DNA from 2 places in the Arthrobacter sp. TmtSoilC51 genome. Region 2 is predicted to be linked to the other one. Evidence: predicted binding sites of a transcription regulator. Region 2 holds the regulator's gene; the other holds the start of a gene.
The links. The regulator LexA, encoded in region 2, represses DNA repair genes until DNA is damaged. The targets are predictions, from matches to a motif close to TCGAACANNTGTTCGA.

Region 1 (11,058 bases), 2.0 Mb from region 2:
CGAGGCGATGTGCAGGAAGTCTTCCGGCTTGGCGTTCAGGGTATCGAGCATGTACTCGAAGGCTTGGTAGCGGGGCTTGTAGGCCTGGGCCTGTTCTGCGGTCAGCACGGCGTGGAATTCAGCGCCGAGCTTGGGAATGCTGATCTCCAGGAAGCTGTCGTCGGCGTTGGACAGAGCCACAAGGTTGTAGTTGTCGCCCATGAGCTTCAGCGGGGCCGGCACGTCGTCGTGGGCGTCAAAGCCGCGGACTTCGTCAGCGAACTCTGCCCCTGCACCCGGGGTTGGCCCAATGCCGAAAAACTTGCATACCCGGTCAAAGGAATTCTGAAGGATCTGCTCGTAGGGCTTGTAGTCGCCCAGGACTTCGTCGAAGCGGTAGCCGCGGAACACCTTCTTGAACGCAGGCCACTGCTCTTCAGGCAAACGGCCCGCGAGCAGGCGGCGGGTAGTGGAGTCAGTATCCCAGTTGATCAAGGTGCCGTAGATGTCAAAGGAGATGTACTTCGGGCGGGAGTCAGTAGTAGCCATGATGGGTCCCTTCAGTGGAGATGTTAGGAGAGGGGCCTCGCTCGTCATAGGCGATGTGCCTTCCGATACGAGCGGGCGGAGGTTTTTGATTCACTATGAATCTAAATCGCCCACTGTAAATTGTCAACAATTTTCTTCGAGATTTGATTGAGGCTCCCATCGGCGAACCGCCTGCCACCGAACGTCACACAATCCGCCACATCCAAATCCAAAACCCAGCCAGCGCCGTCCGTCCGAACATTCTGCAGCTGAATGGCTTCTTCCGGCGATTTAGGTGTTCCCTGATCCAGATCCACCTTCTTTAGATAGCCGATCTTTCCGTCGTCCCCGACGGATCTGATGAGATCTGGTTCGTCGGCCGGTGTCCGCGCCTCCATTGCGGACCCGTAGGTCTCACCACGCGCGTTCTTGGGGAAGTCCACCTTGTCTCCTTGTTCAAATTGGATAGTAGGTGCCCAGCGTTTGCCGTCGTGATGGCAAATCCGACACCGCCGGTTGCAACACACCTTCACGAATATGTAGTGCGCGGAGTGCCAAAACGTCACGCGGGTCTCGTCTGTGGTCGGCTGCAAACCAGCACGCTTATCCACAAGCTCCAAGGAACCCGTTGCCACCCATGCGCCCTGATGGTTCGATGGGGTTCATGGCTACCGCAGAAAGTTATGTCCTAGCGATCGGGACCAAGAAAGGTTTGTGGCTTGCAACCAGCCCGGACCGCAAAGAATGGTCCATCTCTGGCCCGCACTTCCTGATGAGCGAGATCCCCAGCATCGGGATAGACACCCGGGACGGCAAAACCAGAATCATGGTGGGGGTGCGTTCGGAGCACTGGGGACCCACGGTCGCCCATTCCGATGACCTCGGTGCAACGTGGACCGAGCCCGAGCAGGGCGCCATCAAGTTCCCGGACGGCACGGACGCCGCGCTGGAACGCATCTGGCAGATCTACCCCGACACCGAGTCCCGCCCTGGCGTGGTTTGGGCCGGGTGCGAACCGATTTCAGTGTGGAAATCCACCGACGGCGGCGAGCACTTCGAGCTGAACCGGGGACTGTGGGACCACCCCCACCGCAGCGAGTGGGGTGCTGGCTACGGGGGAGCGGCCGCGCACTCCATCGTGGTGGATCCGTCCGGCGAGAAGGTCCACGTCGCCATGAGCACGGGCGGCGTTTACAGATCGCTCGACGCCGGTGCCTCCTGGGAGCCCCGCAACAAGGGAATCTCGGCCTACTTCATGCCCGATCCCAACCCCGAGTTCGGCCAGTGCGTCCACAAGATCGCCGCGGATGCCGCCGTCGAGGGCCGTTTGTACGCACAGAACCACCACGGCGTGTACCGCACGGACGATGACGGCGAGAACTGGAACTCCATCGCGGACGGGCTGCCCGCGGACTTTGGTTTCGTGATGCTGACCCATCCCCGGCGCGAGGGGACAGCCTGGGTCATCCCGCTGAAGGCCGACGGCGAACGCATCCCGCCGGACGGCAAGCTGAGTGTGCACCGCACGGAGGATGCCGGTGGAACGTGGAGAGAGCTTCACACTGGTTTGCCGGACCACGAATACAATGCTGTGCTTCGCGATGCTGCATCCGTGGACACCGCCGAACCGACTGGCGTGTACTTCGGAACCCGCGGCGGATCGGTGTACGCCAGCGCCGACGAGGGCGAGACCTTTACTGAAGTGGCCTCGCACTTGCCGGACGTGCTGTGCGTGCGTGCCGCCGTCGTGCTTGGCGTCCCGGCAGTCAGTGAAGCGGCAGCCAGCGCCCCGGTGCCTGGGTAGGCTCGTTGTGGCTGACTTTACGGTGGTGTTGCCGGGTGTCCTGCAGCCGCTCGTCGGCGGACAGTCCTATCTGACTGCGTCCGCCGACGGCGCTGTAACCGTTGGACAGTTGCTGGACTCGGTCACCGGAGAATATCCGGTGCTGGCCAGGCGTTTGCGTGATGAAACCGGTGCCCTCCGCCGTTTCGTGAATATTTACGTGAACGGTGATGAGGTCCGGCGTCTGAAGGGTCTTGATACGGAGGTTGCGGCCGGTCAGGAGGTCTTGATTATCCAGTCCGTGGCCGGCGGCTGAGCGGGTGTTTGGGGTCAAGCCGGGGTTCAGGCGACGCGCCAAACGCTGCATTCATCGGTATTGATGGCTTTCCTCATCCCGGAGACGTGGTCCATGATCCAGACGACGCCGATTCCCGGCGCTGTTTCCTGGACCCGTCCGCGGCGGATGACCACGTCATCGTAGGCGGGGCCAACGGACATACGGGCCTCGATCTCGTCTCCGCGGTGGAGCTGGCTGATCGCGCGTATTCGTGTTGTGTGAGTGGTGACTTCCTTCAGCATGGTGTCCTCCTGAACTGGAGCTGGTGCCTGCACTTGCCGGCTATTCCAGTGTGGCGGGGCATTGTTGCCGGAGTATTTCGGCGTGGTTAGGGTCCGGTTAGCATTCCGGGATGCTTGCGTTTCGGCTAGCACCCGACGCCGGTACGCACCAGTTGCGGCAGGACTCGCCTTCGCTTTGTGGCTGCTTCCGCGGACCAGCGCGGGGGCGACGGTAACCTGAACTCGGTTCTTGAGACTCACAGGAACCACAGACTCCGTCCCCGGGAGAATCAATGGGTTTGTTGCGGCGTTCAATCGCGGTGTCCACGGGCCTGGTGGTATTTGCCACCGGCCTGTTTTTCGTCCAGGCGCCGGCATCGGCGGTGCCTGAACCAAAACCCGATAATCCGAACGTACGGTTCATCGAGGGAACGCCGCACTCGGAACATGTGTTCGAGACGCCGCCCGGACAGGCTCCCGCCCGCGGCGAGATCACCGGCGTCGAATCCCTCCCCGGCGACGGCGCAGCAGCAACCGGTCCGAACGGCGATATCCGCGTCCGTTTGGTCACGGCAAAGCTGGCGGACAACATGAACACCGTCTCCATGACTGGCGCCGAACAGACAGTGGCGGCCACTAGCAGCTATTGGAAAGCGATGACGGACAACAAGTTGTCCATGACGGTCGCCAGCAAGGTCTCCGGGTTCCAATCCAAAGCGAAATCCACGGACAGCTACAGCACCATCATTTCCACCATTACCGCTGAGCTGAACTGGACGGCCAGCCCGTACACGGCGCTGGTGATCTTCATTCCCACGTCGACTCTCTCGGGAAACGCACTGGGCGCGGGTTACAGCAGCGGCAGCTACAGCGGGCGTGTGCTCATGCCGCAGCTCAGTAACTTCTCCAACAATGTGATGAGCCACGAATTCGGACACGTCATTGGCCTCATGCACGCGGACGCGCTGCAGTGCGGTAGCGGAGCTTCCGACGTCGGCGTGGACAGCACCGGGCGGTTCACGGACACGTCTTGCTATATCCGTGAATACGGCGACACCACGGACCTCATGGGCGCTGCGCAGTATGCCCAGCCGGTGGTGAGCTCCAGCTTCTGGGACTACGCAGGGCTGGGCCGCGGAGACGAAATCCGCGATGTCGGCGTGGCCACGGGCGTCAAGAGCTACACCCTCAAGCCATGGGGCGGCACGGAGGCACAACGCGCCATCAAGTTCACGGACCCAATCAGCAAAGAGGTCTACTATCTGGAACTCAGGCAGCCGGTAGGGTACGACAGCTACCTTGGGGAAGATGGCAGGCCCCCCGGCAATAGGGGAGTCAAGATCGTCCAGCGCGGCGGCGCCACCATCGCCTCATCGCTGATCCTCATGCCATCCACCATCCCCTTCACTGAGCCTTGGTACGCCAAGAATCACGCGTGGCAGGCCGGCAGCACCTTCACCACCTACACGGGCACCCAGGTGACGATCAACTCCGTCTCCACTACCTCGGCCACCGTAACTATCAATGCAGATCCCAAACTCAAGGCACGCATGCGTTTCTCCGCGGGCGACTTCGACGGCGACAAACTGGCCGACGTCATTTCCCGCGAAGCCGATGGTTCCCTGCTTCTCTTCAGCGGCCTCCCGGGAAACCGGCTGGATGATCCGGTGCAGATCGGCTCTGGCTGGGGCATTTTCAACGCCGTCCTGGGAACGTCGGACTTCAACGGTGACGGCTTTGCGGACATCCTTGCACGGACCAGCGATGGCGCACTGTGGCTCTATCCCGGCAATGGGAAAGGCGGCTTCCTTTCCCGGAGCCAGGTCGGTTTTGGTTGGCAGGGCTTCACCCAGTTGGTCGCGGCGGGGGACTTCAACGCCGATGGCCGGAGCGACCTCATTGCCGCCGGCGCGGATGGCCGCTTGTGGCTGTATCCAGGCAATGGGGCGGGTGGTTTCCTCGCCCAAACGCAGATCGGCCAAGGTTGGGATTCTTTCAACAGCCTGGCAGCGTCAGGTTCGTTCGGCGGCGGGGCTCCGGGTCTGCTGGCGCGGGCCGGCGATGGCACGCTCTATGTCTACCCGGGCGATGGCAAGGGAGGCTTCCTGCCGCGTGCCGCCGTCGGAACTGGTTGGAACGGTGTAGGTGACATCGTTGGCGGCCGGGACTTCACGGGCGACAAACGCGTGGACGTCCTGACGGCAGCAGCGGGCGGGGGCATGACCCTCTATCCGGGTGACGGCAGTGGCTTCGCGGATCGGCTTGCGATCGGGACTGGCTGGAACCAGTTCCGTCAGGTGTGGGAAGCAGGCGATTTCGACGGCGATGCTGCCGCCGACATCCTGGCGCGCGGAACTGACGGAGCGTTGTGGCTTTATCCGGGCAACGGATCGGGCAGCTTCCTTCCACGTGTTCAGGTTGGGTGGGGCTGGGGCCAGTTCACGTCGGTGATGAGTGCCGGCGATTTCGACGGCGATTCGCATCCCGACCTTGTGGCCCGGGCTTCCGATGGGACGCTGTGGCTCTACCCGACAGATGGAACGGGACAGTTCCTGACACGCAAGCAGATTGGCACCGGATGGCAAGGCTTCGAACAGCTGCTGGCCCCGGGCGATTTCACGGGTGACGGAAAACCGGACATTGTGGCCGGGTCCGGCGATGGCGTGCTGTGGGTCTACCCTGGCAATGGCTCCGGGGGCTTCCTTGCCCGCAAGCAGATCGGCACCGGTTGGGATATGTTCAACCTGGTCCTGCAGGCCGGTGATTTCAATGGCGACGGCAGGGAAGACCTCCTTGGCCGAGCTGGCGATGGCGGGCTCTGGCTCTACCCGGGCAACGGCTCTGGCGGCTTCCTTGCGCGCTCCTACCTTGGGTCGGGATGGAACATGTTCTCCAGCATCGCTTCCCTCGGCAATAGGTTCACGGGTACAGGCGGCCCCTCTGTGGTGGGAGTCGCCGGGGACGGAACGCTGCTGCTGTACTCCGGGACGGGTGCGGGGAAGTTCATGCCAGTGGTGCTGAACCCGCGGTAGGTACTTCAGCGGAAAGCCCGGAATGTCAGAGGACATTCCGGGCTTTCCATTGCCTGGGCTGGCAGCTGCGGCGACTTACTTGTGCAGTCCGAGCTTCGCGGTGGGAACCTTGGCGGATTCGCGGGCCGTAAGGGCTGATACCGCTGCGATCGCACAGATGACTGCCGTGAAGATGGAGATCTGGACCCAGCCGCCAGGCTTGGTGCCACCGAGGGCGGTGACGATGGTCGGAGCAAAGCCTGCCATGAGGAAGCCGAGCTGCGTACCGATGGCCAGGCCGGAGAAGCGGACCTTGGTGCTGAACATTTCACCGTAGAAGGACGGCCACACGGCGTTGGCCGCAGCGTACCCGAAGGAGAAGAACACTACGGAGACCAGGAACATCAGCGGTACATTGCCGGATTCGAGGGTCAGCAGGAACACCGGAGTCATGATGGCGCTGGCCACAGCACCGTAGATGAAGACGGGCTTCCGGCCGATCTTGTCGGCGAGCATGCCGAAGAGCGGCTGGGTACCGAGGGCAACGATGTTGGCAACCACAACGAGCCACAAGGTGATGGTGCCGCTGACGTGGGCAACGTCCTGGGCGTACTTGATGGCCAAGGTTCCGAATACCGTGCTCACTGCGGCGATGAATGCACAGCACACCACGCGGAGGACGTCGCGCCAGTGAAGCTTCAAGAGGTCGGCAATGGGCAGTTTGGCGATTTGGTTGTTCTTCTTGGCCTCTGCAAATGCCGGCGGCTCATGCAGGGTACGGCGGATGAAGTAGGCCACGACCACCACTACTGCGCTGAGCCAGAACGGGATGCGCCAGCCGATGCCGTACTTGATCTCGTCAGGGAGCGCGAGAACTGGAATGAAGACAAGCGCCGCCAGGATCTGGCCGCCCTGGGTGCCGGTCAGCGTCCACGACGTGAAGAACGAGCGGCGGTTGTCCGGAGCGTGCTCCAGCGTCATCGACGAGGCGCCGGCCTGCTCGCCGGCGGCCGAAAGACCTTGGGCGAGACGGGCAAGCACCAGCAGGACCGGAGCCCACCAGCCAATGGTCTTGAAGTCCGGGAGGCAGCCGATCACGAAGGTCGCGGCCCCCATCAGGACTAGTGTGAACATGAGTACCTTTTGCCGGCCGATCCTGTCGCCGAAGTGCCCGAGGATGACGGCGCCTACTGGGCGGGCAACGTAGGCGAAGCCGAAGGTTGCGAAGGACATGATGGCTGCATTGGTGTCCGCGTCCGGGAAGAACACGTGGGGGAAGATCAAGGCGGCGGCGGAGCCGAAGATGAAGAAGTCGTAGTACTCCACTGCGCTTCCGAGGAAGCTGGCGAGGGCTGCTTTCTTGGGAGTTCCTGCGGGGGTGACTGTGCCTGGCGTCGCTGACGGCATTGTGTGGCTCATGGGTGTTCCTTCTGTGACGACGATGTCGCGGATCTAGCTTCTACGGGAAGACCAGAGCGAGGTGCGGCCTGACCATCCCCAAAGTAACCACATGGTGAGAGCTACTTGTGCAATACAGCAATAATGACTGTGAGTGGGGTCACTTGTCAAGAGAACTCGCCACCATCTAGAAATAGCTCTCACGATATGAGAGCATTTCACTGTGAGTGTGAAAGAGGACACAAAAACAGACATGGTCGGAAAGGCCTTGAGCCTTCTGGTGCTGCTCGGCAATGAACCGAAGGGTGCCAGTGCTGCCGACCTGGCCCGGAGCGCCGGCCTGCCATTCAGTACGACGTATCGGCTCCTGGGCTCGCTGACGCGGGACGGCTTTGTCGACTACGAGCCGGATGGCCGCAGGTACCACCTGGGCCTGCGCGTGTTCCAGCTGGGGCAGCGCGTTTCCAACCACCACGGCTTTGCTGCCACTGCCTTGCCGGTCCTCCAGCGGGTTACGGAGCGGACCCATGAGGCCACTATCCTCTCAGTGCGGGACGGCAATCATCATTTGACGGTGAACAAGGTGGACGGCCCCAAGACCTTCCGCGTTACCAGCGATCCCGGCCACCTGGGAGCCCTGCACACGACATCTGTGGGCAAGGCCATTGTGGCTTTCGAAGAAGAGGTCGAGCGGAAACGGCTCCTCGAAGAACTGCCGTTGGACCCGCTCACGGAACACTCCATCACCGATCGCGACAAGTTCCGCGAGGAGATTGAGCAGGTTCGCCGTCAGGGTTACGCCGTGATGGACGAAGAAAACGAGATCGGCATGCGTGCGGTAGCCGTGCCGGTGCTCAACTCGCAGGGTCACGCCTTCGCCTCGATCGCAACGGCAGTGCCGGTGTTCCGACTCACCATGGAGGAACTCATCGCGCACGTGCCAACACTTCAGGAAGCCGCGGCTGAACTCGCGGCCCGACTGCCCCAGCGCTGACCCAACTGGGGGACAGCACCTGTCGGTATGAGCCCTCATTGGGACGTTATCTGTCCCCTAGTTGGGTTAGCTCCCCGCAAATGTTCGCGATAAGAACAAGCGTGCGGAATATGAACACTTGTAGTAATCTGAATATCACCCGGCCGGCGACGCCCCAGAAAGCGCCAAAGGCCGCGGTGCTGAAGTCAAAGGAGCTTTAGGATGAGCAACCGAGCCGAGTCCGTTCTGGTGGGCCTGATTGGCGAAGGCGTCATGCCGTCGCTGACTCCGCCCATGCACGAACGCGAAGCCGATGTGCAGGGCCTTCGCTTGCTGTACCGCCCCATCGACCTGCTGGAACTCGCGTTGCCGGCCACCGCCGTCGGGGATCTCCTGGTCGCAGCCCAACGCATGGGCTTCAACGGACTGAACATCACGCACCCGTGCAAGCAGCTGGTCCTTGAGCACCTTGACGAAATTTCCGACGACGCCCGTCGCCTGGGTGCCGTCAACACAGTCCTCATTCAGGACGGCCGGTTCATCGGCCACAACACCGATTTCTCCGGCTTCGGCGCGGCACTCACCAACGGGCTGCCGGAGGCAAAGCTGGACCGCGTGGTCCAGTTGGGCGCGGGCGGCGCCGGTTCAGCCGTCGCATACGCCCTGCTCACCGCCGGCGTCAGCACGCTTGACCTGGTGGACATGGACCCGGCCCGGGCCGCAGAGCGCGCCGCCGAACTTGGCGAACTCTTCCCGGCCGCCACGGTCACGCCGCGGAGCACGGGCGAACTCCCGCAGATCATGCCCCTCGCCGATGGCTTGGTTCACTGCACCCCTATCGGCATGGCCGCCCACCCCGGGCTGCCGCTGGACATCGACCTCCTGGAACCGCGGCACTGGGTTGCGGACATCGTCTACCGCCCCATCGAGACGCAGTTGATCCGCGAAGCGCGCGCCAAGGGCTGCAAGGTTCTCGACGGCGGACGCATGGCGGTCGGTCAGGCCGCCGACGCCTTCCGGCTCTTCACAGGCCACGACGCCGATCGCGACCGCATGCGGGCCCACTTCCTGGAGCTGATCGCCGTCGAGGATGCGCTCGCCGCTACCGAATTGCCGGCTCTGGCAAAGGCGGCCCACTGATGCGCACCGGAATCGCCACGGTCTGCCTGTCCGGCACGCTGAAAGAGAAGATGCAGGCCTGCGCCATCGCGGGCTTCGACGGCATTGAGATCTTCGAGCAGGACCTCGTCACCTCGCCCTTGAGCCCCGAGGACGTGCGGAAAATGGCCGCTGATCTGGGTTTGGGCCTGGATCTCTACCAGCCGTTCCGGGATTTCGACGGCGTCACTCCGGACCTGCTGAAGGCCAACCTGAGGCGGGCTGAGGCCAAGTTCAAGCTCATGTCCCGCCTGGGCATGGACACCATCCTTGTCTGCTCGAACGTCGCCACTGCAACGATCGACGACGACGAACTCCGCGCCTCCCAGCTGGCGGAACTCGCCGAGCTGGCCGGGGACCATGGAGTCAAGGTCGCCTACGAAGCCTTGGCCTGGGGAAAGTACGTCAACGACTACGAGCACGCGCATCGCCTGGTCGAGATGGTGGACCACCCCAACCTCGGAACCTGCCTGGACTCGTTCCACATCCTTTCCCGCGACTGGGACACGGCGCCGATCGAGGACATCAACGCTGAGAAGATCTTCTTCGTCCAGGTTGCCGACGCCCCCAAGCTATCCATGGACGTGCTGTCCTGGAGCCGGCACTACCGTGTGTTCCCGGGTGAGGGCCAGTTCGAGCTCGCCAAGTTCATGGGCCACGTGGTCCGGGCTGGCTACACGGGCCCGGTTTCGCTCGAAGTCTTCAACGACGTCTTCCGCCAGTCAGACGTTGAGCGCACGGCCATCGATGCCATGCGTTCCCTGATCTGGCTGGAGGAGCAGAGCGCTAAGTGGCTGGCGAGCACCTCCGCGGAAGCTGGAACCGAAGCAGCAGCCGCCTCCCGCCGTCGTTATCCCATGGAACTGGCCACGCTGCCCAAGGTGAACGAGCCCGCCGGCTTCAACTTTGCCGAGGTTAAGGCCGACGACACCGCCCAGCTCGAGAAGCTCCTGGGCCAGCTTGGCTTCGAATTCGAGGGCCGGCACCGCACCAAGGATGTCCAGCTGTGGACCATGGGCCATGCCCGCGTAATCATCAACGAGCAAGCGGCGTCGCACTCGGAACCGGCTATCGCCGCTTTGGGGTTCGACGTCGACTCTCCAGTGATTGCCTCCGCTCGCGCCCAGCAGCTCAAGGCCCCGGTGGTTGCCCGCAAGGTCCAGGCCGATGAGGAAGTCTTCCAAGGCATCTCCGCGCCGGACTCCACCGAAATCTTCCTCTGCCAGGGCAGCCCGGATGGCACAGCCGCCTGGACGCACGAGTTTGGTGAGGGGCTCGAGCACGTTTCCAGCGCGCAGAACGCTGTGATTGACCACGTGAACCTCGCCCAGCCATGGCAGCACTTCGACGAAGCCGTCCTCTTCTACACCAGCGCCCTGGCCCTGGAACCGCAGCCCTTCGCCGAGGTCCCAAGCCCCAGCGGCCTGGTGCGCTCGCAGGTCATGGAGACCAGCAACGGCGCGGTCAGGCTGGTCCTTAATCTCGCCCCCGCCCAGCAGGCGCAGACTGCACGCAAGACCTACCAGGAACACATCGCTTTCGCCGTGGACGACCTCGTGGCAACGGCCCGGTCCGCACGCGATCGCGGCCTCGAATTCCTGGAGATCCCGGCCAACTACTACGAGGACCTGGACGCCCGATTCGACCTCGAACCCGGCTTCCTGGCAACC
Region 2 (11,058 bases):
GAGCCGCGCCCCGGCATCGCCGGATTTCTCGGGATGAAACTGGGTTGCACATAGGGGGCCGTTTTCAACGGCAGCGATAAAGCGTGCACCGTGCTCGGACCAGGTCACCAACGGTGGGGCCATCCGGGGCTGGACGACATCGAAGTTCCACTCCTGCACGCCATAGGAGTGCACGAAGTAGAAGCGTTCCTGCTCGACGCCAGCGAAAAGCTTGGATCCTTGGGGCACATCCACCGTGTTCCATCCCATGTGGGGAACCACGGGGGCCGGAAGGAGTTCAACTTTGCCCGGCCATTCGGCCATGCCCTCGGACTCGGTACCGTGCTCGACGCCGGCTTCGAAGAGGACCTGCAGGCCCACGCAGATTGCCAGGACGGGCCGTCCACCGGCGACGCGGCGGCCAATCATGCGGATGGCATCCACAGATTTGAGTTCTTTCATCACCGTCTCAAAAGCACCCACGCCCGGGACCAGCAGCCCGTCAGCGTTCAGCACGTCTTCAGGCTTGGCGCTGAGGACCACCTGGGCACCGGCACGTTCAAGGGCGCGAACGGCGGAACGAACGTTTCCCGAACCGTAGTCCAGCACGGTAACGGTGGGCTTACCCTCGGGCGACTCCGGCTTGACGGCGGCCGAAGCGTGGGTAACGGCGCCGTTCTTCAGAATTTGTCCACTCACAGCGCCCCCTTGGTTGACGGAATGCCCTCGACGCGAGGATCCGACTCAACTGCTGAGCGAAGAGCGCGCGCAAAGGCCTTGAACTGGGCTTCGACAATGTGGTGCGGATCGCGGCCAGCAAGGACATTCATGTGCAGGCAGATACCTGCGTGCAACGTGATTGCCTCAAACACGTGGCGTGTCAGCGAGCCCGTGAAGTGCCCCCCGATCAGGTGGTACTCCTGTCCCGCAGGTTCCCCTCCGTGCACCAGGTACGGGCGTCCGGAAACGTCCACGACGGCATGCGCCAGGGCCTCGTCCAAGGGAACCGTTGCTTCGCCGAAGCGGCGGATGCCGGCTTTGTTGCCCAAGGCTGTGCGCAAGACCTCACCAAAAGTAATGGCGACATCCTCCACCGTGTGATGCGCATCAATGTGGGTGTCCCCGGTGGCTTTGACGGTCATGTCAATCAGGGAGTGCTTGCACAACGCCGTCAGCATGTGGTCATAGAAGGGAACCGTGGTGCTGATATCCGAGACACCGGTGCCATCGAGGTTGATTTCCACCAGGACGGAGGATTCGCTGGTGGTGCGCTCCATGCGAGCAGTGCGGGCAGCGGACGGCGTGGCGCCGGTTTCGCTCATTGGGACGTCCTTATACACGAAGGGTGGGGTGGGTCTATTGACAAGTTTAGTTGGGCTGGGACGCCGGGCTGCCCAGGAGGGTTTCCAAGGCCTCAAGGAAGACCGTTGTTTCCTTCTCCGTTCCGGCAGTCACCCGCAAGTGTCCGGGAATTCCGACGTCGCGGATCAGGACACCCGCCTCCAGCAACCCCTGCCAAATGGCGTGCGGGTTCTCCAGACCGCCAAAGAACACATAATTGGAGTCCGAGGCCGAGGGCTTGAGTCCCATTCGAAGGAGTTCGGTCACAATGCGATCGCGTTGGACCTTGATGTCCTCGACGTCAGCCATGAGCGCTTCGCGGTGGTTGAGGGCTGCCAAAGCGGTGGCTTGCGTGACTGCTGAAAGGTGGTACGGCAGCCGGACGAGCCTAATGGCATCCGCAACCTCAGGTGCGGCGGCCATGTAACCCAGGCGGGCACCAGCCAGGGCAAAGGCTTTGCTCATGGTGCGTGAAACGATCAAGCGCTCCCGTCCGGCAAGCAGCGTCAGTGCGCTTGGTGTGTTGTCGTGCGCGAACTCGTGGTAGGCCTCGTCCACGATGACGATAGCTTGGCTCGCCTCGCCCGCCTCGTACACGGCTTCGACCACGTCCAAACCCAGTCCGGTGCCAGTGGGGTTGTTCGGAGAGCACAGGAAGACGATATTTGCGCCAGTCTCCTTCACCTGGGCAGCAGCAGAAGCTGCGTCCAGCCCATAGTCATCAGCACGAACGCCGCGGACATACTCGGTGTCGGTGCCACTGGCAAGCAACGGGTACATGGAATACGTGGGAGGGAAACCCAATGCCTTGCGCCCGGGGCCACCAAAGGCCTGCAAAATCTGTTGCAGGACCTCGTTGGAGCCGTTCGCGGCCCAGATGTTGTCCGCGGAAAGCCCGTGTCCGAGGTAATCCGCCAGGGATTCACGGAGTTCCGTGAATTCGCGGTCAGGATACCGGTTCAGGCCAGTAGCCGCGGCAGCAACGGCCTCGGTGATCGCCGCTTGCACATCTGCCGGCACGCCATGGGTGTTCTCGTTGACGTTGAGCAAAATCGGGACGTCAAGCTGCGGTGCGCCATACGGGCTCAGTCCACGCAGATTGGTCCGGAGGGGAAGTCGGTCAAGTCGCTCAAGCTGGTCACTCACCAAGACAGTTTAAGGTGCCAGTGCGACTGCGGAGTAACTGTGACGCCGGAGGCGCTTTTTGCGCACCCGGCCGACCGTTTAGTTGGCGGGAACGAAAAGCTGCTGGCCCGGCTGGATGCGTCCTCCGCGGAGGTCGTTCAACTGGATGATTTCCGCGATGACATCGCGGGGGTCGCGCTCAGGAGCGGCCGCACCAGCAATGCCCCACAGGGACTGCCCGGGCTGGACAGTAACCGTGACAGCAACGGGCGGCTGCAACTGGGCCCGCGTATCCGAGGCTTTGGCGGGAGAGTTGATGAAGCCGGCCAGGCTCAGCAGTGCGGCAAGGAGCAGCATGGCAGGGATGCCGAAGAAGACGATCCTGCCGCGCCGGGTAAGCCGGAGACGCGTAGGCGCCGGGGTGTTGCGGAATTCGTGGAACGTTGAGATTGCGGACATGAGCTGAGCCCTTCTGAGCGATTGCCTGCATCGGATGCCCGTTGCCGGCTGCCAATTCCTTGTGTTCGCTTGGATCAACGTCCGGATGTTCGAACACTTTCTTCGAACATCCAGCCGATGGTCCGCGTTTATAGAACACATATTCGAAACTTGCTATGACATTTTTAGCACTTATCAACGAACGGTGTCGAGACTCGCTAGAACGAATGTTTGATAAACGCCTGTGCCTGGCCTAGGTTTGAGTGAAGAAACAGGCACTGTTTCAGTGGAACAGGAGGGTCTGACATTTTTCAGACCCGACCATCCCCGGGCACACTTCGGATCGTGACCGGGCGGAACGGAAGGGCATTGGCGAACATGGCAGCGAAAGCCACCGGCGGCGGGGTACCCCTGCGGAGCCAGCAGCCTCAAAAGAGTCCCAAAAGCCTGACTGTCCGGCAGAAGAAAATACTGGAAACCATTCAGCGGTCCGTCAATGACAACGGGTATCCGCCGAGTATGCGCGAAATCGGGGACACCGTTGGTCTCGCAAGCCTGTCCAGCGTCACGCACCAGCTCTCGCAGTTGGAAAAGCTCGGGTACTTACGGAGGGATCCCAAGCGCCCCCGCGCCATGGAAGTCCTCATGCCATTGACGCTTGATGGCGGGACGATTCCCGGCGTGGAAGCGGCCACCACACTGCGCAGCGCAGGTGGACTCGCTGTGACGGAATTGGCCAGTGCCAGCGACACCGCAATGGTGCCCTTGGTGGGAAGGATTGCAGCCGGCGGGCCAATCCTCGCCGACCAGACCATTGAGGACGTCCTGCCCTTGCCCCGGCAGTTGGTGGGCCACGGCGAACTGTTCATGTTGAAGGTCGCTGGCGACTCAATGATCGATGCCGCCATTTGTGATGGTGACTGGGTAGTTGTCCGGCGACAGAACGACGCCATCAACGGCGACATCGTCGCCGCCCTCCTGGACGACGAAGCCACAGTGAAAACCTTCCGCCAGCGCGACGGACACACATGGCTGCTGCCCCAGAACACGCAGTACGAACCGATTCTGGGAGACCAAGCCACCATTATGGGCAAGGTCGTCTCTGTCCTGCGTTCCCTCTAAGGCGTTCGCCTACGTTTTCTTTGTGCCCAGGCGTTCCAGAACGCCGCGCACCACGTTGCGATCCGTCGTCGCCCAAAACGGTGGCAATGCGGCGCGCAGGAACCCTCCGTACCGTTCGGTGGAAAGCCGTGAGTCCAGCACCGCCACCACACCTTTGTCGGCGGTAGAGCGAATAAGGCGCCCTGCGCCTTGCGCAAGGCGAATTGCCGCGTGGGTAGCCGACACCGCCATGAACCCGTTGCCCCCGGACTGCGCAACGGCCCGCGAGCGTGCAGTCATCAGCGGATCGTCGGGCCTCGGGAACGGAATGCGGTCGATCACCACAAGGCGGCATGAACCACCAGGGACGTCAACGCCTTGCCACAGGGACATCGTGCCGAAGAGGCAGGTGTCCGGTTCATCGGCAAATTGCTTTACCAACGCTGCCATGGTGGATTCGCCCTGGCAGAGGATGTCCACATCCAGCCGCGGGCGCATGGCGTCTGCGGCTTCCTCGGCCGCCCGCCGTGAGGAAAACAGGCACAAGGCTCCCCCGCCGGATGCACGGATGAGGTCTTCGAGCTCATCGAGGGCCTCGGCCGACGTACCGCGGCCGGGCTTAGGCAGGTGTTTGGCCACGTAGAGGACGCCCTGCTTGGGATAGTCAAAGGGTGATCCGACGTCCAAGCCGGTCCAGCTCGGCGCCCCGTCCCCGATCAGTCCGAGGCCGCCCGCTGCAGGCTCAAACGCCGATCCAATTGCCAGCGTCGCGGAAGTCAGCACCACTGTGTGCCCTGCAAATAGGCCTTCCCGCAGCCTCCCCGCCACGCTGAGTGGGGCGATGTTGATCAGTGCCGGCGATGTCTCATCCGGCTGGGAGTAACCCTGCTGGGGATCGAAGGTGCTGTTTCTGGAGAACCACACCACTTCACGGTTCTCCTTGGCGGCGAGCATCCTCTCGCACAGTTCCAGAATGAGCATGAGCCGGGAGCGCGCAAGCTGCCGACCGCCGTCGACCGCGTTTGAAGAGTCAGTCTTCGAATCCGACAACGCGGCGCGGGTGGCATCCCGCAGTTGGTCCAGGCAGTCAAGTTGTTCGTCGTTGAGCCCATTGGGCAGCAAACCGTTGGGGACTCCGGCAATAGCCATATCCAGCCGGTCCGCAGCAGCATTCAGGGCGTCAACGGTGATGGCCGTGTGTTTGCGGGCGCTCGAGGCGGCCGCATGGACCATCGCCACGGACAACTGGCCCGAAACGGCCCCCGTGACCCGGTCCTGAAGCTCGTGGGCTTCGTCAACCACCACGACGTCATATTCAGGCAAGACTGCGAGTCCTTCAAACGCGCTCACGGCCAGCATGGCGTGGTTGGTGACTACGACGTCGGCTTCGGCGGCCCTGGCGCGCGCCAGCTCGCTGAAGCACTCCTCGGCAAGTGGGCACTTCTGTGCTCCCAAGCACTCCATTGACGTCACAGACACCTGCCGCCAGGCACGATCCGTGACGCCAGGCATTAGTTCATCCCGGTCCCCTGTGGGGGTCGTTTCGGCCCACTCGCGGAGCCGTACTACTTCCTTGCCCAATTGCGACGACGGGCCCCCAACGGCCGCTGCGAAATGCGGCACGCTGGTGTCCTCGCCAAGGGAAAACAGTTGGCCTTCCGACGGCTCCTCGCTGGGGAAGCCCCCTTCGAGCTTTTGCAGGCAGACATAATTTGCCCGACCCTTGACGAGAGCTACGTTCACGGGCCGTTCAAGGGCCGGGCTTATGGTTTCCAACAGCCGGGGCAGGTCCCGGCCCACAATTTGAGTCTGCAGGGCCAACGTAGCGGTGGACACGAGTGTCGGTTTGTCGCTGTCCATGGAATGCGCGATCAACGGAATCAGGTAAGCCAAGGACTTACCTGTCCCCGTTCCCGCCTGGACGAGCAAATGTTCACCGGACTCGATTGCCCTGGTGACCTGTTTTGCCATCTCGTGCTGGCCTGCACGGCTTTGACCGCCCATTCCAGCAACAGCTTTGTCCAACAGTTCGAGGGTGAACTTCTCCCCCACCGACTCGACGACGTCCGCCGCCACCTTCTCAACCATGGCTGACGAATGACTCCAGCTCGGCGGCCAATCCTTCACGGACCATGGCCACCACACGGGTTCCGCTTTCCTCGTGCTCGAGGCTCAGGATTTCCGAATCGGAGTTGTGCAGCTTGTTGATCATGTCACCGCGGTCGTACGGGATGAGCACCTCGAGGCGGACGCCCGGCCTGGGAATGGACCGGCTGATCTCTTCCAGGAGTTCCGGGATGCCTTGGCCTGTGCGGGTGGAGACCACTGCGTGCCGCGGCTCTTTCTGCTTCAGGCGTTCCACCACAAAAGGATCCGCGACGTCCACCTTGTTCAGGACGATGATTTCTGGAACCTTGCGGGCGTCCACCTCGGTGAAGACGGCACGTACTGCTGCGATCTGCCCCTCCGGGTCCGGGTGGGAGGCGTCCACGACGTGCAGGATCAGGTCTGCGTCTGCAACCTCTTCCAACGTGGAGCGGAAGGCTTCCACCAGCTGCGTAGGCAACGAGCGGACGAATCCGACGGTGTCAGCAAGGGTGTAGCCGATGCCATCCGGTGTCTGCGCCTTCCTGACCGTGGGGTCCAGGGTGGCGAACAGCGCGTTTTCCACCAGCACCCCGGCATCCGTCAGTCGGTTCAGGAGCGAAGACTTTCCGGCGTTGGTATAGCCAGCGATTGCAACTGAAGGTACGGCATTACGACGGCGGTTGGCCCGTTTGGTCTCGCGGGCCGGCTTCATCGCGGCGATCTCCCGACGCAACTTGGCCATGCGTGTACGGATCCTGCGGCGATCAAGTTCGATCTTTGTTTCACCGGGACCACGGGAACCCATGCCGGCTCCGGCGCCACCCACCTGGCCACCGGCCTGGCGGGACATGGAGTCACCCCAGCCACGGAGCCTCGGGAGCAGATACTCGAGTTGCGCGAGTTCAACCTGCGCCTTACCTTCACGGCTCTTTGCATGCTGCGCGAAGATATCCAGGATCAGCGTGGTCCTGTCCACCACCTTGACCTTGACAATGTCCTCAAGTCCGCGCCTCTGGGACGGGGAAAGCTCGGTGTCAACCACCACAGTATCGGCGCCAGTGGCGGACACGATGTCTTTGAGTTCCTGGGCCTTACCCGAGCCGAGGAACGTTCCCGGGTCCGGCTTGGTGCGGCGCTGAACCAGCCCGTCAAGGACCTCGGATCCGGCAGTCTCTGCCAAGGCCGCCAGTTCCCGAAGCGAATTCTCGGCGTCAGCCAAAGTGCCTTCTGTCCAAAGGCCGGCCAGGACAACGCGCTCCAGGCGCAGTTGCCTGTATTCAACTTCGGTGACATCTTCGAGTTCAGTGGAAAGGCCCGCGGTACGGCGGAGGGCACGGCGCTCGGCCAGGTCTTCCTGGTCGCCGTCGTAAATGCTGTGTTCGTGGTCAAGCGTGGAGATCGCTTGCGCCCTGCCGAAAACACCTTTGGCATCATTGTCATCGGATGCCACTGCGGGTACATCCTTGGAAAGAATCCGGTCAATGACGGCCTGGATTTGTTCAGGACTCATGTCCTGGGCGTCGGAATCGGATCCGGAGTGCTTCTGGGTGGTCATGGTCTCCTTAGACTGTTCGGCATATCCAGAATAGTGCTGTTTGGTGTCCAATGGGACGGTATTCGCGGTGGGCTGACGAGCTTCGGCCATAGAGGGCCTCCTGTGGTGCTGGGATCGAGCGTGTGGGTCCGCGGGAGGTCCTGTCCTGCTGGAGAATCCATTGCCACACCAGAAGCCATCAACCGAAAGACAGATGGCTGGAGCCCACTGTCTTCGAGACAGTTGGGGTGGGACATGTTCTTCTGAGCATCCGCAACACCAATAACGGGAGATGCAGATTGTGCCGGACGGAACCTGCCTGGCGGAATGGCCATGCGCTGGGCTGATGTGCCAAGCGGGGCCTGCATCGCGGGCGGGTGCCTGGCCGATGTGTTGCATCGGCTCGGGCTGATTACTCAAAGATCAAGAACATGCCCCCAACGTTAGCACCCGGTGTCAAACCACTCCGACTGGTGGCAGTTTCCCAAGCCGCCGATAGCCAACTAATCTGGCAAATTATGGAGTCTGCACACTATTTCAGCGCCCAACCGGCCGGACCGTTCACCCGCAAGCCCCTCACTGTGGAGCTCGCGGGAGCTACCCGTCACGTGCAGACGTCATCGGGCATCTTCAGCCCCGACGGTGTGGACAAGGGTACCAAGGTACTTTTGGCCGAGGTTCCACCGCCTTCGCCCCGTGGCAACCTGCTGGATATTGGGTGTGGTTGGGGCCCTATTGCCCTCACCATGGGGCTCATGGCACCCCTGGCAAAGGTCTACGCCGTGGATGTCAACGAGCGCTGCATCGCCCTGACCAACGAGAACGCGGCTGCCCTGGGCTTGGACAATGTGACTGCCAGCCACCCGCATGAAGTAGACCCCGGCGTCGAATTCGACACCATCTGGTCCAACCCGCCCATCCGCATCGGCAAGGACGAACTACATTCGCTTCTCCTGACGTGGCTGCCCCGGCTGGCACCGGGCGGCAACGCATGGATGGTGGTCCAGAAGAACCTGGGCTCGGACTCCCTTCAACGCTGGCTGGCCAACGAATTGGACAAGTCCTTCACGGTCTCCCGCGAAAGCACTTCAAAGTCCTTCAGGATCCTTCGGGTCAGGAAAGCGTCCCAGTAGCCACAATGACTGCCGGTCCGCTGAGCTCAACGTGTTCGCGGCCATCCTCACCGGGGAAGAACTTCACATCCACCACGCCACCGGGAACGTTGACATGCCAGGTATTGGGGGCGCTGCTGCCAGCCCAATGACGGATCGCGACGGCAGCGGCACACGCACCGGTGCCACACGACTGGGTTTCGCCTACTCCACGCTCGTGGACGCGCATGGTGATACTTCCCACGCCATCGTGGACCAGCGGTTCAGCGGGCACCACGAACTCGACATTGGTGCCATTGGCAGGCTTGGGATCCACTACCGGAGCGGTGAACAGTTTCGTGGCGGCGAGCTCACTGAGCTCAGCAAGCGCTACAACCGTGTGCGGGTTGCCCATGCTAACGGAGAGTCCGGGCCTTGCCACTTCCAGGCCGTCGGCGCTCACCAAGGCGTCCATGGCTTTACTTTGGGCTTCTGCCGGGAAGATGAACTCCCAAGGGCCCATATCCACGGCATAGCCGTCGGCCGTGCGCACAATCTTCTTAATGCCGCCACGCGTTCCAATGGTCAAGGACTCACCGGGTCCGAGCTCAACCAGGCCCTGGGCGAGGAGGAAATGCACGAAGACCCGGACACCGTTACCGCACATCTCCGACAACGATCCGTCGCCGTTACGGTAGTCCATAAACCATTCCGCGGAAGCATCCTGCTCCAGCAGTTCGCGGCCTTCAGGCAGGTAGCGGGATGGGACAGCGCGGATAAGGCCATCGCCACCTATCCCCCGATGCCTGTCGCACAGCTGTGCTACCTGCTCGGGAGAGATCTCGTGGACATCACCGGGATCAGCAATCAGGACGAAATCATTGCCCGTTCCATGCCCCTTGGAAAACGCCATTCCGGAAAGGCTGGCAGTGGGCGCGGAGGCACCGGCAGCGGCGGACTGCTGGGAGGGAACTGCGGCGGTTTGATCCATGGGACTAGGCTACCCGCCGGGCAGGTTCGGCCAGAAATTGCCGTATGCAGTACCAGCCCCGGCTAGGCCAGGGACACTGCCTTGGACACGAGCTCAGGATCCTGCCAATCGAGCCAGGCAATGCGGGGATCGGCCCGGAACCATGTCAATTGTCGACGCGCGAACTGCCTCGTGGCCACAATGGTCTCCTCGGCTGCTTGAGCGACACTGGCTTCAGCGTCGAGCACTTTGAGGAACTGGGCATAGCCTAAGGCGCGCGACGCCGTCTTGCCCCGCCGCAGGCCCGCTGCATCAAGCCGATCCACTTCCTGGAGCAGCCCCGCGTCCACCATCCGATGTACACGGAGTGCAAGCCGCTCCCGCAGAACTTCCCGGTCAACGGACAAACCAATCTGCACGGCTGGCTGGAAGTACTCGCGTTGGGGCATGAACGAGCTGAACGGGCGGCCCGTTATTCCATGGACCTCAAGCGCCCTGATCACTCGCCGGGCATCGCCAAGGCGGTCTGCCGAGACCGGGTCCACCTTTTCAAGCCGGGCCCGCAACGGCCCCAGACCAAACGTTTCCCATTCGTCTTCAAGCTGTTTTCGCAAGACGGGGTCCGTGCCGGGGAACTCCAGGACATCCAGGGCTGCCCGCACGTACAGACCGGAGCCGCCCACCATGATGGCCCGCTTGCCCCGTCCGTGGATGTCACTGATGACTTCGCGGCATTCCGCCTGGAAGTCCGCCACGCTGGCTTCCTCCGTGACGTCCTTTGTGTCCAGCAGATGGTGTGGCACGCCCTTGCGGTCCTCCACGGGGATCTTGGCCGTACCGATGTCCATACCCCGGTAGAACTGCAGGGCGTCAGCGTTGATGACCTCGCCATCGAGGGCCAGCGCCAACTCGACGCCCAGATCCGATTTACCGGACCCTGTTGGTCCGACGACGGCGATCACCGGCGGCGCGGCATGTGCGGGATCCATTCGATCTCTCAAGCAAACGCAGTCAGGCGCCGCGAACAGGCAGCGACGGCATGCCCAGCGACACGCCCCGCTTGCCCGAGGCCGCACCCGGCGTGGGAACACCACAGGAATCTGCCTGGGAACGATCCCAGGCGTCACCCGCCCGTGAGCGCCGCAACGTGTAATCCCCTGGGCCGGCAGGATCAGCGACCAGGTGGAACGCAGCGGCCTCGGTGATGGTCACGGTGACGAAGTCCCCGGGCCGAGGGGTTTCTGCTCCGGCAGGTACTGAGAAATGAACGAGCCGCTGATCCTTGGACCGCCCCGACAAGCGGTGCGTTTCATCCGCTTTGCGGCCAGACTGTGCTGTCACCAGAATTTCCACCCGGCGACCCAGTTGCTTGGCGTTCTCCTCGGCGGCGA

Region 1: ACZ5G6_RS22760 (shikimate dehydrogenase) is a predicted target of LexA. The motif match lies at 8,343-8,358, and genes of this name have one in related genera.

Annotation. Positions count from the first base shown of each region.
Region 1 is NZ_AP035877.1:4,969,015-4,980,072, reverse strand. Features, by position in the region: gene ACZ5G6_RS22800 (haloacid dehalogenase type II) at 1-528, opposite strand, end outside; gene ACZ5G6_RS22795 (hypothetical protein) at 630-950, opposite strand; gene ACZ5G6_RS22790 (WD40/YVTN/BNR-like repeat-containing protein) at 1,163-2,311, shown strand; gene ACZ5G6_RS22785 (MoaD/ThiS family protein) at 2,319-2,606, shown strand; gene ACZ5G6_RS22780 (hypothetical protein) at 2,633-2,869, opposite strand; gene ACZ5G6_RS22775 (FG-GAP repeat domain-containing protein) at 3,142-5,880, shown strand; gene ACZ5G6_RS22770 (MFS transporter) at 5,956-7,278, opposite strand; gene ACZ5G6_RS22765 (IclR family transcriptional regulator) at 7,481-8,251, shown strand; gene ACZ5G6_RS22760 (shikimate dehydrogenase) at 8,453-9,370, shown strand; gene ACZ5G6_RS22755 (bifunctional sugar phosphate isomerase/epimerase/4-hydroxyphenylpyruvate dioxygenase family protein) at 9,370-11,058, shown strand, end outside.
Region 2 is NZ_AP035877.1:1,815,201-1,826,258, reverse strand. Features, by position in the region: gene hisH (imidazole glycerol phosphate synthase subunit HisH) at 1-678, opposite strand, end outside; gene hisB (imidazoleglycerol-phosphate dehydratase HisB) at 675-1,301, opposite strand; gene ACZ5G6_RS08330 (histidinol-phosphate transaminase) at 1,348-2,466, opposite strand; gene ACZ5G6_RS08325 (LysM peptidoglycan-binding domain-containing protein) at 2,545-2,904, opposite strand; gene lexA (transcriptional repressor LexA) at 3,262-4,005, shown strand; gene ACZ5G6_RS08315 (ATP-dependent DNA helicase) at 4,015-6,072, opposite strand; gene hflX (GTPase HflX) at 6,065-7,627, opposite strand; gene ACZ5G6_RS08305 (class I SAM-dependent methyltransferase) at 8,125-8,739, shown strand; gene dapF (diaminopimelate epimerase) at 8,720-9,688, opposite strand; gene miaA (tRNA (adenosine(37)-N6)-dimethylallyltransferase MiaA) at 9,751-10,656, opposite strand; gene miaB (tRNA (N6-isopentenyl adenosine(37)-C2)-methylthiotransferase MiaB) at 10,679-11,058, opposite strand, start outside.